DNA from 3 places in the Vibrio sp. 1580 genome. Region 3 is predicted to be linked to each of the others. Evidence: predicted binding sites of a transcription regulator. Region 3 holds the regulator's gene; each other region holds the start of a gene.

Region 1 (3,718 bases), on a different contig from region 3:
ATAGCGATACGTGCCGTTACGTCTGATGGCAGTACAGATTCACGGTAAGCAGCGTCTTGTTTGTCGAATGCGTCTGTTGATGGCATTGAAACAACGCGTACTTTCTTGCCTTCTGAAGTTAGTTGCTCAGCGGCTTTCACTGCAAGCTCAACCTCAGAACCTGTTGCGATAAGGATTAGCTCAGGCTTACCTTCGCTATCTTTCAGGATGTAAGCACCTTTCGCGATGTCTGCGACTTGTTCAGCAGTACGCTCTTGTTGCGCTAGGTTTTGACGAGAGAAGATAAGTGCAGTTGGTGCATCTTTACGTTCAATCGCTAGTTTCCATGCAACTGCAGACTCAACTTGGTCACATGGGCGCCATGTGCTCATGTTTGGAGTTACACGTAGAGACGCCATTTGCTCAACAGGTTGGTGAGTTGGGCCATCTTCGCCAAGACCGATCGAATCATGCGTGTAAACTTGGATGTTCTGAATTTTCATCAGCGCAGCCATACGCATTGCGTTACGAGCGTATTCCATGAACATTAGGAATGTTGCGCCGTAAGGAACGAAACCACCGTGCAATGCGATACCGTTGATGATAGCAGTCATACCGAATTCGCGTACACCGTAGTGGATGTAGTTGCCAGAGAAGTCCTCCGTTTCTAGAGACTTAGAACCAGACCACATGGTCAGGTTAGAAGGCGCTAGGTCAGCAGAACCACCCATAAACTCAGGAAGCATTTGACCAAACGCTTCTAGTGCATTTTGCGATGCTTTACGTGATGCAATGTTCGCTGGGTTTGCTTGAAGATCGGCAATGATTTGGTTCGCTTTTTCTTCCCATTGTGCAGGAAGTTCGCCGTTTAGACGACGTTTAAGCTCTGCCGCTTCAGCAGGGTAAGCTGCAGCGTATGCTTCGAATTTTTCATTCCAAGCTGCTTCTTTCGCGGCGCCCGCTTCTTTTGCATCCCACTCAGCGTAAACATCTGCCGGGATCTCAAATGGGCCGTACTCCCAACCTAGGTATTCGCGAGCCGCTTGGATTTCATCGTGACCTAGTGGTGCACCGTGACAGTCGTGCGAACCAGACTTGTTAGGAGAACCGAAACCGATAATTGTTTTGGTACAGATAAGCGTAGGACGTGGGTCCGCTTTTGCTGCTTCAATTGCTGCGTTGATCGCGTCTGAGTCGTGACCATCGACTGCTGGGATTACATGCCAGCCGTACGCTTCAAAACGCTTAGGTGTATCGTCAGAGAACCAACCATCAACGTGACCGTCGATAGAGATGCCGTTGTCATCCCAGAATGCAATCAGCTTGCCTAGACCAAGAGTACCTGCAAGAGAGCATGCTTCATGCGAGATGCCTTCCATTAGACAGCCGTCACCCATGAACACATACGTAAAGTGGTCAACGATATCGTGACCTTCTTTGTTGAACTGTGCCGCTAGTGCTTTCTCTGCGATCGCCATACCAACAGCGTTAGTGATGCCTTGACCTAGAGGACCCGTTGTTGTCTCGATACCAGGCGCGTAGCCGTACTCTGGGTGACCTGGGGTTTTTGAGTGCAATTGACGGAAGTTTTTCAGATCGTCAATAGATAGCTCGTAACCGCTTAAGTGCAGTAGAGAGTAAATAAGCATTGACCCATGACCGTTTGACAGCACAAAGCGATCGCGGTCGGCCCACTCTGGGTTTGAAGGGTTATGGTTTAGGTGAGAGCGCCAAAGAACTTCAGCGATATCAGCCATACCCATTGGTGCGCCTGGGTGGCCTGAGTTAGCTTGTTGAACACCATCCATGCTTAGAGCACGAATTGCATTGGCAAGATGTTTACGAGACGACATGTCTGCTCCTGAGTACATTAAGCGAAACGAAAAGTAGGTCATAATTCTCTCAAAGCCCTGTTGGGTGTGCAAACGTTTTCCAGTCCAAAACCTCACAAATATTGCACCTTTCGCGCCAAATCGTTCGAAGTTCTTAAAATTATCAATAAATCAGGCAAACGTTTGGTTATAACAAAAACCAAAAAAGAGCTTGTAATTCGAGCAATCAAATTTAGAATAGACGTCTAGATGTAGATACACCTACAAAAATTAGTATTAATTTGCGCTGGAGAGTTTATCATTCCCCAGTTTTAAACCAGATATAGTGGAGCTAACATGGCTAAGCACCTGTTTACTTCTGAGTCAGTATCAGAAGGTCATCCAGATAAAATTGCAGACCAGATTTCTGATGCGGTTCTTGACGCGATTCTAGAGCAAGATCCAAAGGCTCGTGTTGCATGTGAGACTTACGTTAAAACCGGTATGGTAATGGTGGGTGGTGAAATCACGACTTCAGCATGGGTAGACATCGAAGAGTTAACTCGTGAAACCGTTCGTGAAATCGGCTACGTACATTCAGATATGGGCTTTGACGCAGATTCTTGTGCGGTACTAAACACAATCGGTAAACAGTCGCCAGATATCAACCAAGGTGTTGATAAAGCTGACCCTAAAGAACAAGGTGCAGGCGACCAAGGCATCATGTTTGGTTACGCTTGTAACGAAACTGAAGTACTAATGCCAGCGCCAATTACTTACTCTCACCGTCTTGTTCAAAAGCAAGCAGAAGTTCGTAAAAACGGCACACTACCTTGGTTGCGTCCTGATGCAAAATCTCAGGTAACATTCCAATACGATCAAGGTAACATCGTTGGTATCGACGCGGTTGTTCTTTCAACTCAACACTGTGATTCAATCTCAACTTCAGACCTGCGTGAAGCGGTAATGGAAGAGATCATTAAGCCAGTGCTACCTTCTGAGTGGATCAACAAAGAAACAAACTTCTTCATTAATCCAACCGGTCGCTTCGTAATCGGTGGTCCTATGGGTGACTGTGGTCTAACTGGTCGTAAGATCATCGTAGATACCTACGGCGGCGCAGCTCGTCACGGTGGCGGTGCGTTTTCTGGTAAAGATCCATCAAAAGTTGACCGTAGTGCAGCATACGCAGCACGCTACGTAGCGAAAAACATCGTAGCCGCAGGCATGGCTGACCGTTGTGAGATCCAACTTTCTTACGCAATCGGTGTTGCTGATCCAACGTCTATCATGGTGGAAACGTTCGGTACTGAGAAAGTATCTCACGACATCATCATTGAAGCGGTTCGTCAATTCTTCGACCTACGTCCATACGGTCTACAAGAAATGCTTAACCTTCTTCAACCTATCTACAAAAAGACAGCGGCTTACGGTCACTTCGGTCGTGAAGAATTCCCGTGGGAAGCGACAGACAAAGCTGCACTTCTACGCGATTTCGCTGGCATCAAATAATCAAGCCAAGCAAGAATCAATCAAGCCCTCGCCTATGGTGGGGGCTTTTTATTTTCAGCAACTTTTATCTAGCCATTTCGGCTCATACCGCCCTGCCCCACAAAGCAGTCCTGTTTCTCCCTCATTTTTATACCGAATAAATTTTAAGCAATTATTTGTAAATTATCCCATCTCCGCCAATAGTTAAAATATTGTTAACTCCAATTTAAATAGAGACGTCGGATGCTGGCGACTGTGGAAGCAACACTTAAGTAAAGACATGAGTCAGGCATCTTTATGGCCGATACCAAACTAAGCCAATGCTCAGATGTAAACTTGAAAAAGTCGCTTCAAGTTTGACTGAACAAAAACCGCTGTCAGTTGGTATAAGCTGATAATGTGGGAATAAATCAAGGAGGAGTTATGCCTCGAACTGT
Region 2 (3,718 bases), on a different contig from region 3:
CTATTTGAGCAAGTCTGGTTGGGATGATAAATATACTTGGGGTCGCCAAGTTAAGGTTCCTAAAAATATTGATCGCAGTCTAGAAGGGCGCACGGCTGAAAAAGGCAAATACCTTCAAGAGTGGAGCCAATTAGGTATCACAAAATATGACGGTAGCCCGTTGCCAAAACTGGATGAAGACATCAAAGCATGGTTGATCATGCCGGACGACGAGAATGGTCGTACGTATCTGGTTTACAATAACTACAACGTATTGATGAAGTGGAACCGCTCTTACTACTTCGCACTTGCTGTGAGTCACTTGGCTGACCGCATTAAATACTGATCTGCCATCAAACAATTTGGCATTCAGTCTTCAATACAAGGGCTCTTCGGAGCCCTTTGTTTTTTCTATAACCAAATCGAGGTAAAGCGTGTTATCTGAACGTGCCGCACAAATGGTGATTTTCTCCGCTCTTCTTAAACACAAAAGCTTCACAGCTGCTGCAAAGAGCTTAGGCGTGTCGGTGTCTCATGTGAGCAAACAGTTGAGTCAGTTAGAAGCGTCTCTTGGTATCAAGCTTGTTCAACGCACTACGCGAAGCTTTACGCCGACTGAGGCAGGGAAAACCTTTTTTCATCACTGTGAGCAAGTGGTACAAGCGGTGAGCAGCGCCACATTAGAGATGGAAACCCAGCGGGATGAAGTAGCAGGTTTGGTACGTCTTGGGTTGTCGCAATCATTTGGTACCTTACACATTATTCCAGCGATTCAAGAGTTACGCGAACTGTATCCTCAACTTCAAGTGGAAGTACATCTGTTTGACTATAAGGTCGATATGTTAGCCGAAGGGCTCGATTTATGGGTAACCAACAACGAGCATTTGCCTGAAGGTTACATTGCGCAGCGTTTGACGGATTGCCAGTTTGTTGTTGCGGCATCGCCAGATTACTTATTGAAACATGACACGCCAGCAGAACCGGATGACCTATCTGCTCACAACTGCCTCATATACAGAAGCTGGGAGCGTGACTATACGGGGTGGGCGTTTACCAAAGATCAGCAAGAATTGAATGTAAAAGTCTCGGGTAACTATTCAGTGGATCTGGCAGAAGCCGTTCGGGATGCGGCTATTGCAGGTTGGGGTATTGCCTACCTTGCCACTTACTTGCTGGGGGATGAGTTTAGAACGGGTAAGTTAATACAGCTGTTACCTGACTGGAAAGCCAGCCAGTCGATGCCGTTTTATGCGGTATACCCAAGCCGCCAGCATATGCCAAAAAAAATATCCGCAGTGATTAACTTTATCAAACAGAAGATCGGCAACCCTTGTCATTGGGACCAACGTTTGGCGCCTTACATCTCTATTCCTAAATAACAGGATCAATGACGTTGTAGAACGACACATAAGGTGATTCACTTCACAAAAATTTTTCCTGAACCAGAAACATATTTTCCATATGGAAATAATTAAAATAAGCAAACGTTTATCTTTAATAAATTCAATTGGTTATTTTGTTGGTCAGTTATTGGTCGCTTAAACTTTTCACACTGTTAACATCCTCAACTTGCAGCATTTTGAGTCCGCTATACAATCCGGTGCCTTCCATATCCCCCTTCTGTCGGATTCATTTTATGAACTCAATTATTGGTATCGTAGCCATACTATTCCTAGCATGGCTACTTTCTACAAATAGAAAAAATATAAAGCTGAGAACAGTGTCGTTTGCGTTTGCTTTGCAGGTACTGTTTGCGTTGTTGGTTTTATATGTACCAGCAGGACGAGATGCGCTGAATTCAGTGAGCAGTGTTGTGTCGAATTTGATCAACTATGGTCAAGAGGGCATTGCGTTTTTATTCGGTAATTTGGCGACAGGGGGCTTCACCTTTGCGATCAATGTTCTGGGTATCATCGTTTTCTTCTCCTCTCTTATCTCAGGTCTTTATCACATTGGTGTGATGCCAAAAATCATTAACTTTATCGGTGGTGGTATTCAAAAGCTGCTGGGTATCGGTCGTGCTGAGTCTTTGTCTGCTACGGCGAATATCTTTGTTGGCACCATTGAAGCACCATTAATGGTAAAGCCTTACCTAAAACACATGACTGACTCGCAGTTCTTTGCAGTTATGACAGGTGGTTTAGCGTCAGTTGCTGGCGGAACGTTGGTTGGTTACGCATCACTGGGTGTCGACCTCAACTATCTTATTGCTGCTGCATTTATGTCTGCACCTGCCGGCTTGTTGATGGCAAAAATTTTAATGCCAGAAGATACGGATAAAGCAGCAGATATCGACATTAGCCAAGTTGAAATTCCACGTGCAACCAACGTAGTAGAAGCATTAGCCGATGGTGCCATGGCGGGAGTACGCATTGCTGTATCGGTCGGTGGTACGTTACTGGCATTTATCAGTGTCATTGCAATGCTAAACGGCATGTTAGGCTGGATAGGTGATCTTATTGGGACCCCCTTAAGTTTTGAGCTAATCCTAGGTTTTGTGTTTGCGCCAGTCGCTTGGTTGTTGGGTATACCATGGCAAGAAGCAACCACAGCAGGATCGCTGATTGGTAACAAGATTGTGGTGAATGAGTTCGTCGCTTTCATCCAGCTTGCAGAAGTGAAGTCTCAACTTAGTGAACACTCACAAGCAATCGTGACGTTTGCTTTGTGTGGCTTTGCAAATATCTCAAGCATGGCGATGCTGATTGGTGGGTTGGGCTCTTTGGTACCAGAAAAGCGTGCATTTGTTTCTAAGCATGGTTTCCGTGCGATTATCGCTGGTGTCATGGCGAACTTAATGAGCGCTTCGATTGCGGGCGTGATTTTAAGTCTGTAATTGAAATAGATATCAACAATTAGCAAAAAGGCTCCTTGCGGAGCCTTTTTCGTATCTGAAGTTTTACGTTATTTGTCTGTGTGGAACTGTTCGCAAGCGAGCATCGTGTTCTCAATTAAACTTGCGACGGTCATTGGGCCAACGCCACCAGGAACAGGAGTAATAAAGCTCGCACTTTCACGTGCTTTGTCGTATTCCACGTCGCCAACTAGTTTGCCTGAGTCAAGACGGTTAATACCGACATCGACCACCACTGCGCCTTTTTTAATCCACTCACCAGGGATGAAGTTAGGCTTACCAACCGCAACCACGACAACGTCAGCTTGACGCACATGACTCTCTAGGTCTTTGGTAAAACGGTGACATGTTGTTGTTGTGCAGCCCGCAAGCAGCAGCTCAAGTGTCATTGGACGACCAACAATGTTTGATGCGCCAACCACAACCGCATGTTTACCACGTAGCTCAATGTTGTAACGGTCGAGTAGGGTAATGATGCCCTTTGGCGTGCAAGAGCGAAGCTTTGGAATACGTTGCGCAAGACGGCCAACGTTATAAGGGTGGAAGCCATCCACGTCCTTCTCTGGGTGAATGCGCTCTAAAACATGTGTTGTGTTTATACCTGCAGGAAGGGGTAATTGCACTAGAATGCCGTCAATTTCATCATCATTGTTTAATTCATCAATCAGCGCTAGTAACTCTTCTTCTGAGCTAGACGCAGGAAGGTCAAAAGACTTAGAAACAAACCCAACTTCTTCACATGCGCGGCGTTTGCTACCGACATAAACCTGAGAAGCAGGATCTTCACCAACTAGAACCACTGCTAAACCAGGAGCACGTAGCCCAGCTTCAACACGTGCTTTAACACGTGCAGCCACTTCGGATCGAACAGTTTGGGAAATGAGA
Region 3 (3,718 bases):
AGCTTGTCCAAAAACCAAATAAGGCTGCACCAAGTAAGGTGACTACTGCCGCTCCTGGGATAGAAAAAGCGGTAATTGCAATGTAGGTAAAAAAGTAAATCGCAGCCGAGAATACAAAATTCTGATCGATGTATGTAGTTAGTGCTTCTTGTTGGGCTTTTGCATTCTCTAAGGTTAAATACTGGCCAAAGTTAATACCTAAAAAGACGATAGCCGCTAGTAGGATGAGACCTAAAATCAGTTTCTTATTCATAATTTTGATTCCAATTTGGGATATATGTAATAAGACAGTAGGAAAACCGAAAAAATTTCACAAAAAAACCGCAGATTAGACTGCGGTTTTACAAGATAGTTTTTAGGCCGACTTTTATTGGAGGCCGTTCATCAACTCATCTCGGCGAGCTTGAGGTACCACACTCCAATGAGTGCCGTTGATAGCACCTTCTAGTGCCCATAGCAACTCAATGTTGACGGTTGCAGAGTGCGTATCTCTTATCGCTTTATAGGCGTTAAGCGCACCTTCCTCTTCAAGCTTCTCTACGGATTCGATGCCGGCTTTTTTTAGCATGCGCTCGGTAGCCAGTCGTAAGTTAGGCAAATCTTTCAAACGGTTAGGCTTTGTACTTGCTTGCTGTTCTTTCTCAAGCTTTGCCTTTTTCAATGATTGATTCGCTACTTCGATTAAGCGTTCGCTTGATTCCCATAAATCGCTGGAAATAGCGTAGTACTTTGTAACGACTGGAAAGCCACGTTTTTTATAAACGTAAGGCTTTAGCCCTTGTTTCTCGAAGTCAGATGAAGTTTTTTGGTCTGCTCTGATATGAAGCTGATTGTTTACCACTAGTGCAAACATTGTTTCATCAGCGAATAGTCCGAAGCCACCAAACATTGAGCGCGACTTGATATTACCAAGTGCCTCAAACAGCTTCATAGAGTCTTTGAGTATCGGTTTATCCATGTTTTGTTATCTCGGTGTAATTAATATTACGCCACCAAAAGTCAGGTCCGAGAGAGTAGCAAACATGCGTAAAAACAATGTCATTACAGAGTAAAGTCATTGCTTACACACTTGCCATCGGTAACCCCGCTACCTTCCATATCGTAATATGGTTCAGGCCGGAGGCTTTGCGTCCCACTCTTTCGAATGGTTTGCCCTGTGCGTGACACAATGAGCATACTTCTTATATTGAATTAACATCACGGTTTAGCGTTAAAAGTGTGATTTCGGTTCAATAAAAATGATAGATTGAATGCTCTATTTTGCATATGGAAAGGTGCAAATTGGCCTTTGAAAAGGAGTTCTTAATATATATTACATTTATATAAAACAGGGAGTTAACGTTAGTCAATTGTTATTAGAGTGGTGTGAAGTATTAGAGAATGCTTAATTTTTCCAAAAAAATAAGCGCCCCTGTAGAGCGCTTATTTAACACGGTTAAATACAGTGAAATTTAGTTCATTTTTTTCACAGTATTTCGAATAACAAGCTCAGGTTGCATTTCGAAAATTCGTTTTTCGTGTTCTTTATCTTTGATACGCTCAAGTAGAATTTCGAATGCATTTTTACCAACACGACGTTTAGGTTGGTGGATAGTCGTTAGCGGTGGAGAGAAGTATTCCGCAAGCTCGATGTTGTCGTAGCCGATCACTGAAATATCTTCAGGAATTTTGATCCCGTTTTGTTGCAAGCGGCTCATTAGGCCTAGAGCCATTGTGTCGTTAAAACAGAATACCGCCGTCGGGCGCTTGTCCATTGCGGTAATTTTATCTGCAACTAATACGGCCGTATCACATTCAAAGTTACCTTCAAGGATCCAGTCTTCATTTACAGCTAGGTTTGCTTCGCTCATTGCGCGACGGAAACCTGCAATGCGCTCTTGGCAAGCAAGCTTTTCAAAATGACCGCTTAGACAAGCGATATCCGTATGACCATTGTCAATCAGATGTTTGGTTGCAATGTAGCCACCTTCTTCTGAGTTATCCATGATCTTGTCTGCTTGTGAGCTCTCTGGGCCCCAATCCATGACCACTTTAGGAATGTCCGCATGACGGTCAAGCATCTCTTTTAGTTCTTCGGTTAAGTCAGAACACATCACTAGGATGCCATCAACGCGCTTTTCAGCCAGCATACGAATGTAATCGCGTTGTTTTTCGTAAATCCCGCCTGTGTTACATAAAATCAGAGTATAGCCTTGGCGGTAACAGTAGCTCTCAACGCCATCAATCACTTCTGAGAAAAATAGGTTAGTTGATTGAGTTACTAACATGCCAATCGTACGAGTTGAGTTGCATTTTAGGCTGCGTGCAACGGCACTTGGCGCGTAATTTAGCTCGTCAACGGCTTTCATTACTTTTTCTTGCGTTGCTTCTGCAACGAAACGCGTTTTATTGATAACGTGCGAAACTGTCGTAGTGGAAACGCCGGCTAAGCGAGCAACGTCTTTTATCGTGGCCATAAATGGTGTCCTGTATCGAGCTACTGAAATATGTCGTATTGGATGTACCTGATGCTCTAATGGTTTCACACCTAGCAATATAAAATTGGCGCTAAGTGTCTCGGCAGCGGTTGATCCAAGTGCGACAAAAGGGTACGTAGCAGCATCGGTCGATGAATTTTATCTTTTTTCTATCTGATGAGAAATTGCCATCAACCTGTTAAGAAAACACAAAAACCGCTATATTTCAGCGGTTTACATATAAATCATATTTAATCGTTTGCGCTCACATTTTAGCCCTATGTGGACTGACTAGCAATGTTTTCAGCAAGAGATTTGTGTATTTGAAGTCACATTTTGACTGCTAAATAACCAAGCGTCTTTGCGCTAAGTTAAGGCAAACGAATATTATACCCAAGTTACTTACAATTGGTCACTTTCAGGCATACAGGAAGCCCGATAGGCAGGCTCCCTAAAAATAGGCGGCAATTATTCACCAAGAAGGTAGGCGCTGTCTAGTTTACAAAATGCAACTAATAGTTTCGCGACACTCGAGTAAAATCCAAATTCGTCGAATTTTTTACATTTGTCTGAAAACTGAGGTAACCAAGACATCAATTGTTGCTGGATAAAGTCGTTTTGTTTAACGAAGGCTTCTTCCATGTGTTTTTCTTGTTCAAGCTCGTTTGAGCGGATAATCATGTTCCCGAGAAAGTCGAGCTCAACGGCTAAGTGATCCGCAGGTTCCTTTAGGTTTTCGTCTACTTGAACGCCAAATTCAGCCATCAACTTTTCCATTTCCTCAGCTGGCTTGTCATTCAGTAAACCTGATTCACCAATGTACATGGATGCGTAAGGAAGAGCGCCGTATTTTTCTGTCTTCAAAAACAGTTCACAAAAGTCAGCTGCAAGCTCTAGTTGTGCATCTTCACGATCTTGTAACCGATTCAATGCATCAACTAGGCTATCAACAGCTGGTTTCAGCGACTCATTTTCACCTAAACCTGCGAGAAAACTGCGAATTTCAACACTGTGATAGGCTTCCAATTCTTTCTCTGTTAGTTCTTTTGCGAACAAGCTCGAAAACCACCAGTAAATTTCAGCGCGTTTTTCATTAAAAGCTTTCACTTCTTGCATTTTGGGCTCCTGAATGATGCTTCAAGTCATGCATCACAAAGTCAATTAGGGATATCCCCTAAGTGTAATCAATTAAAATGAATAGCAGTAACTATAATTGTTATGTTTTATGGTCAAAAATGACCGTTTATTAATAGCAATGGGTA

Evidence for each region. The regulator PurR, encoded in region 3, represses purine synthesis genes. The targets are predictions, from matches to a motif close to TNANGNAAACGTTTNCNTNA.
Region 1: the regulator PurR is predicted to act here: its motif matches at 1,983-2,002, upstream of metK (methionine adenosyltransferase).
Region 2: the regulator PurR is predicted to act here: its motif matches at 1,456-1,475, upstream of R7093_RS18430 (NupC/NupG family nucleoside CNT transporter).

The regions. Positions count from the first base shown of each region.
Region 1 is NZ_JAWOVT010000005.1:21,359-25,076, reverse strand. It holds gene tkt (transketolase) at 1-1,832, opposite strand, end outside; gene metK (methionine adenosyltransferase) at 2,148-3,302, shown strand; gene R7093_RS09405 (DUF2189 domain-containing protein) at 3,705-3,718, shown strand, end outside.
Region 2 is NZ_JAWOVT010000012.1:100,611-104,328, forward strand. It holds gene R7093_RS18420 (lytic transglycosylase domain-containing protein) at 1-325, shown strand, start outside; gene R7093_RS18425 (LysR family transcriptional regulator) at 414-1,358, shown strand; gene R7093_RS18430 (NupC/NupG family nucleoside CNT transporter) at 1,616-2,815, shown strand; gene folD (bifunctional methylenetetrahydrofolate dehydrogenase/methenyltetrahydrofolate cyclohydrolase FolD) at 2,884-3,718, opposite strand, start outside.
Region 3 is NZ_JAWOVT010000007.1:231,871-235,588, reverse strand. It holds gene R7093_RS13640 (TVP38/TMEM64 family protein) at 1-253, opposite strand, end outside; gene R7093_RS13635 (TfoX/Sxy family DNA transformation protein) at 368-958, opposite strand; cyclic di-GMP riboswitch class I at 1,075-1,164, opposite strand; gene purR (HTH-type transcriptional repressor PurR) at 1,452-2,456, opposite strand; gene torD (molecular chaperone TorD) at 2,925-3,572, opposite strand.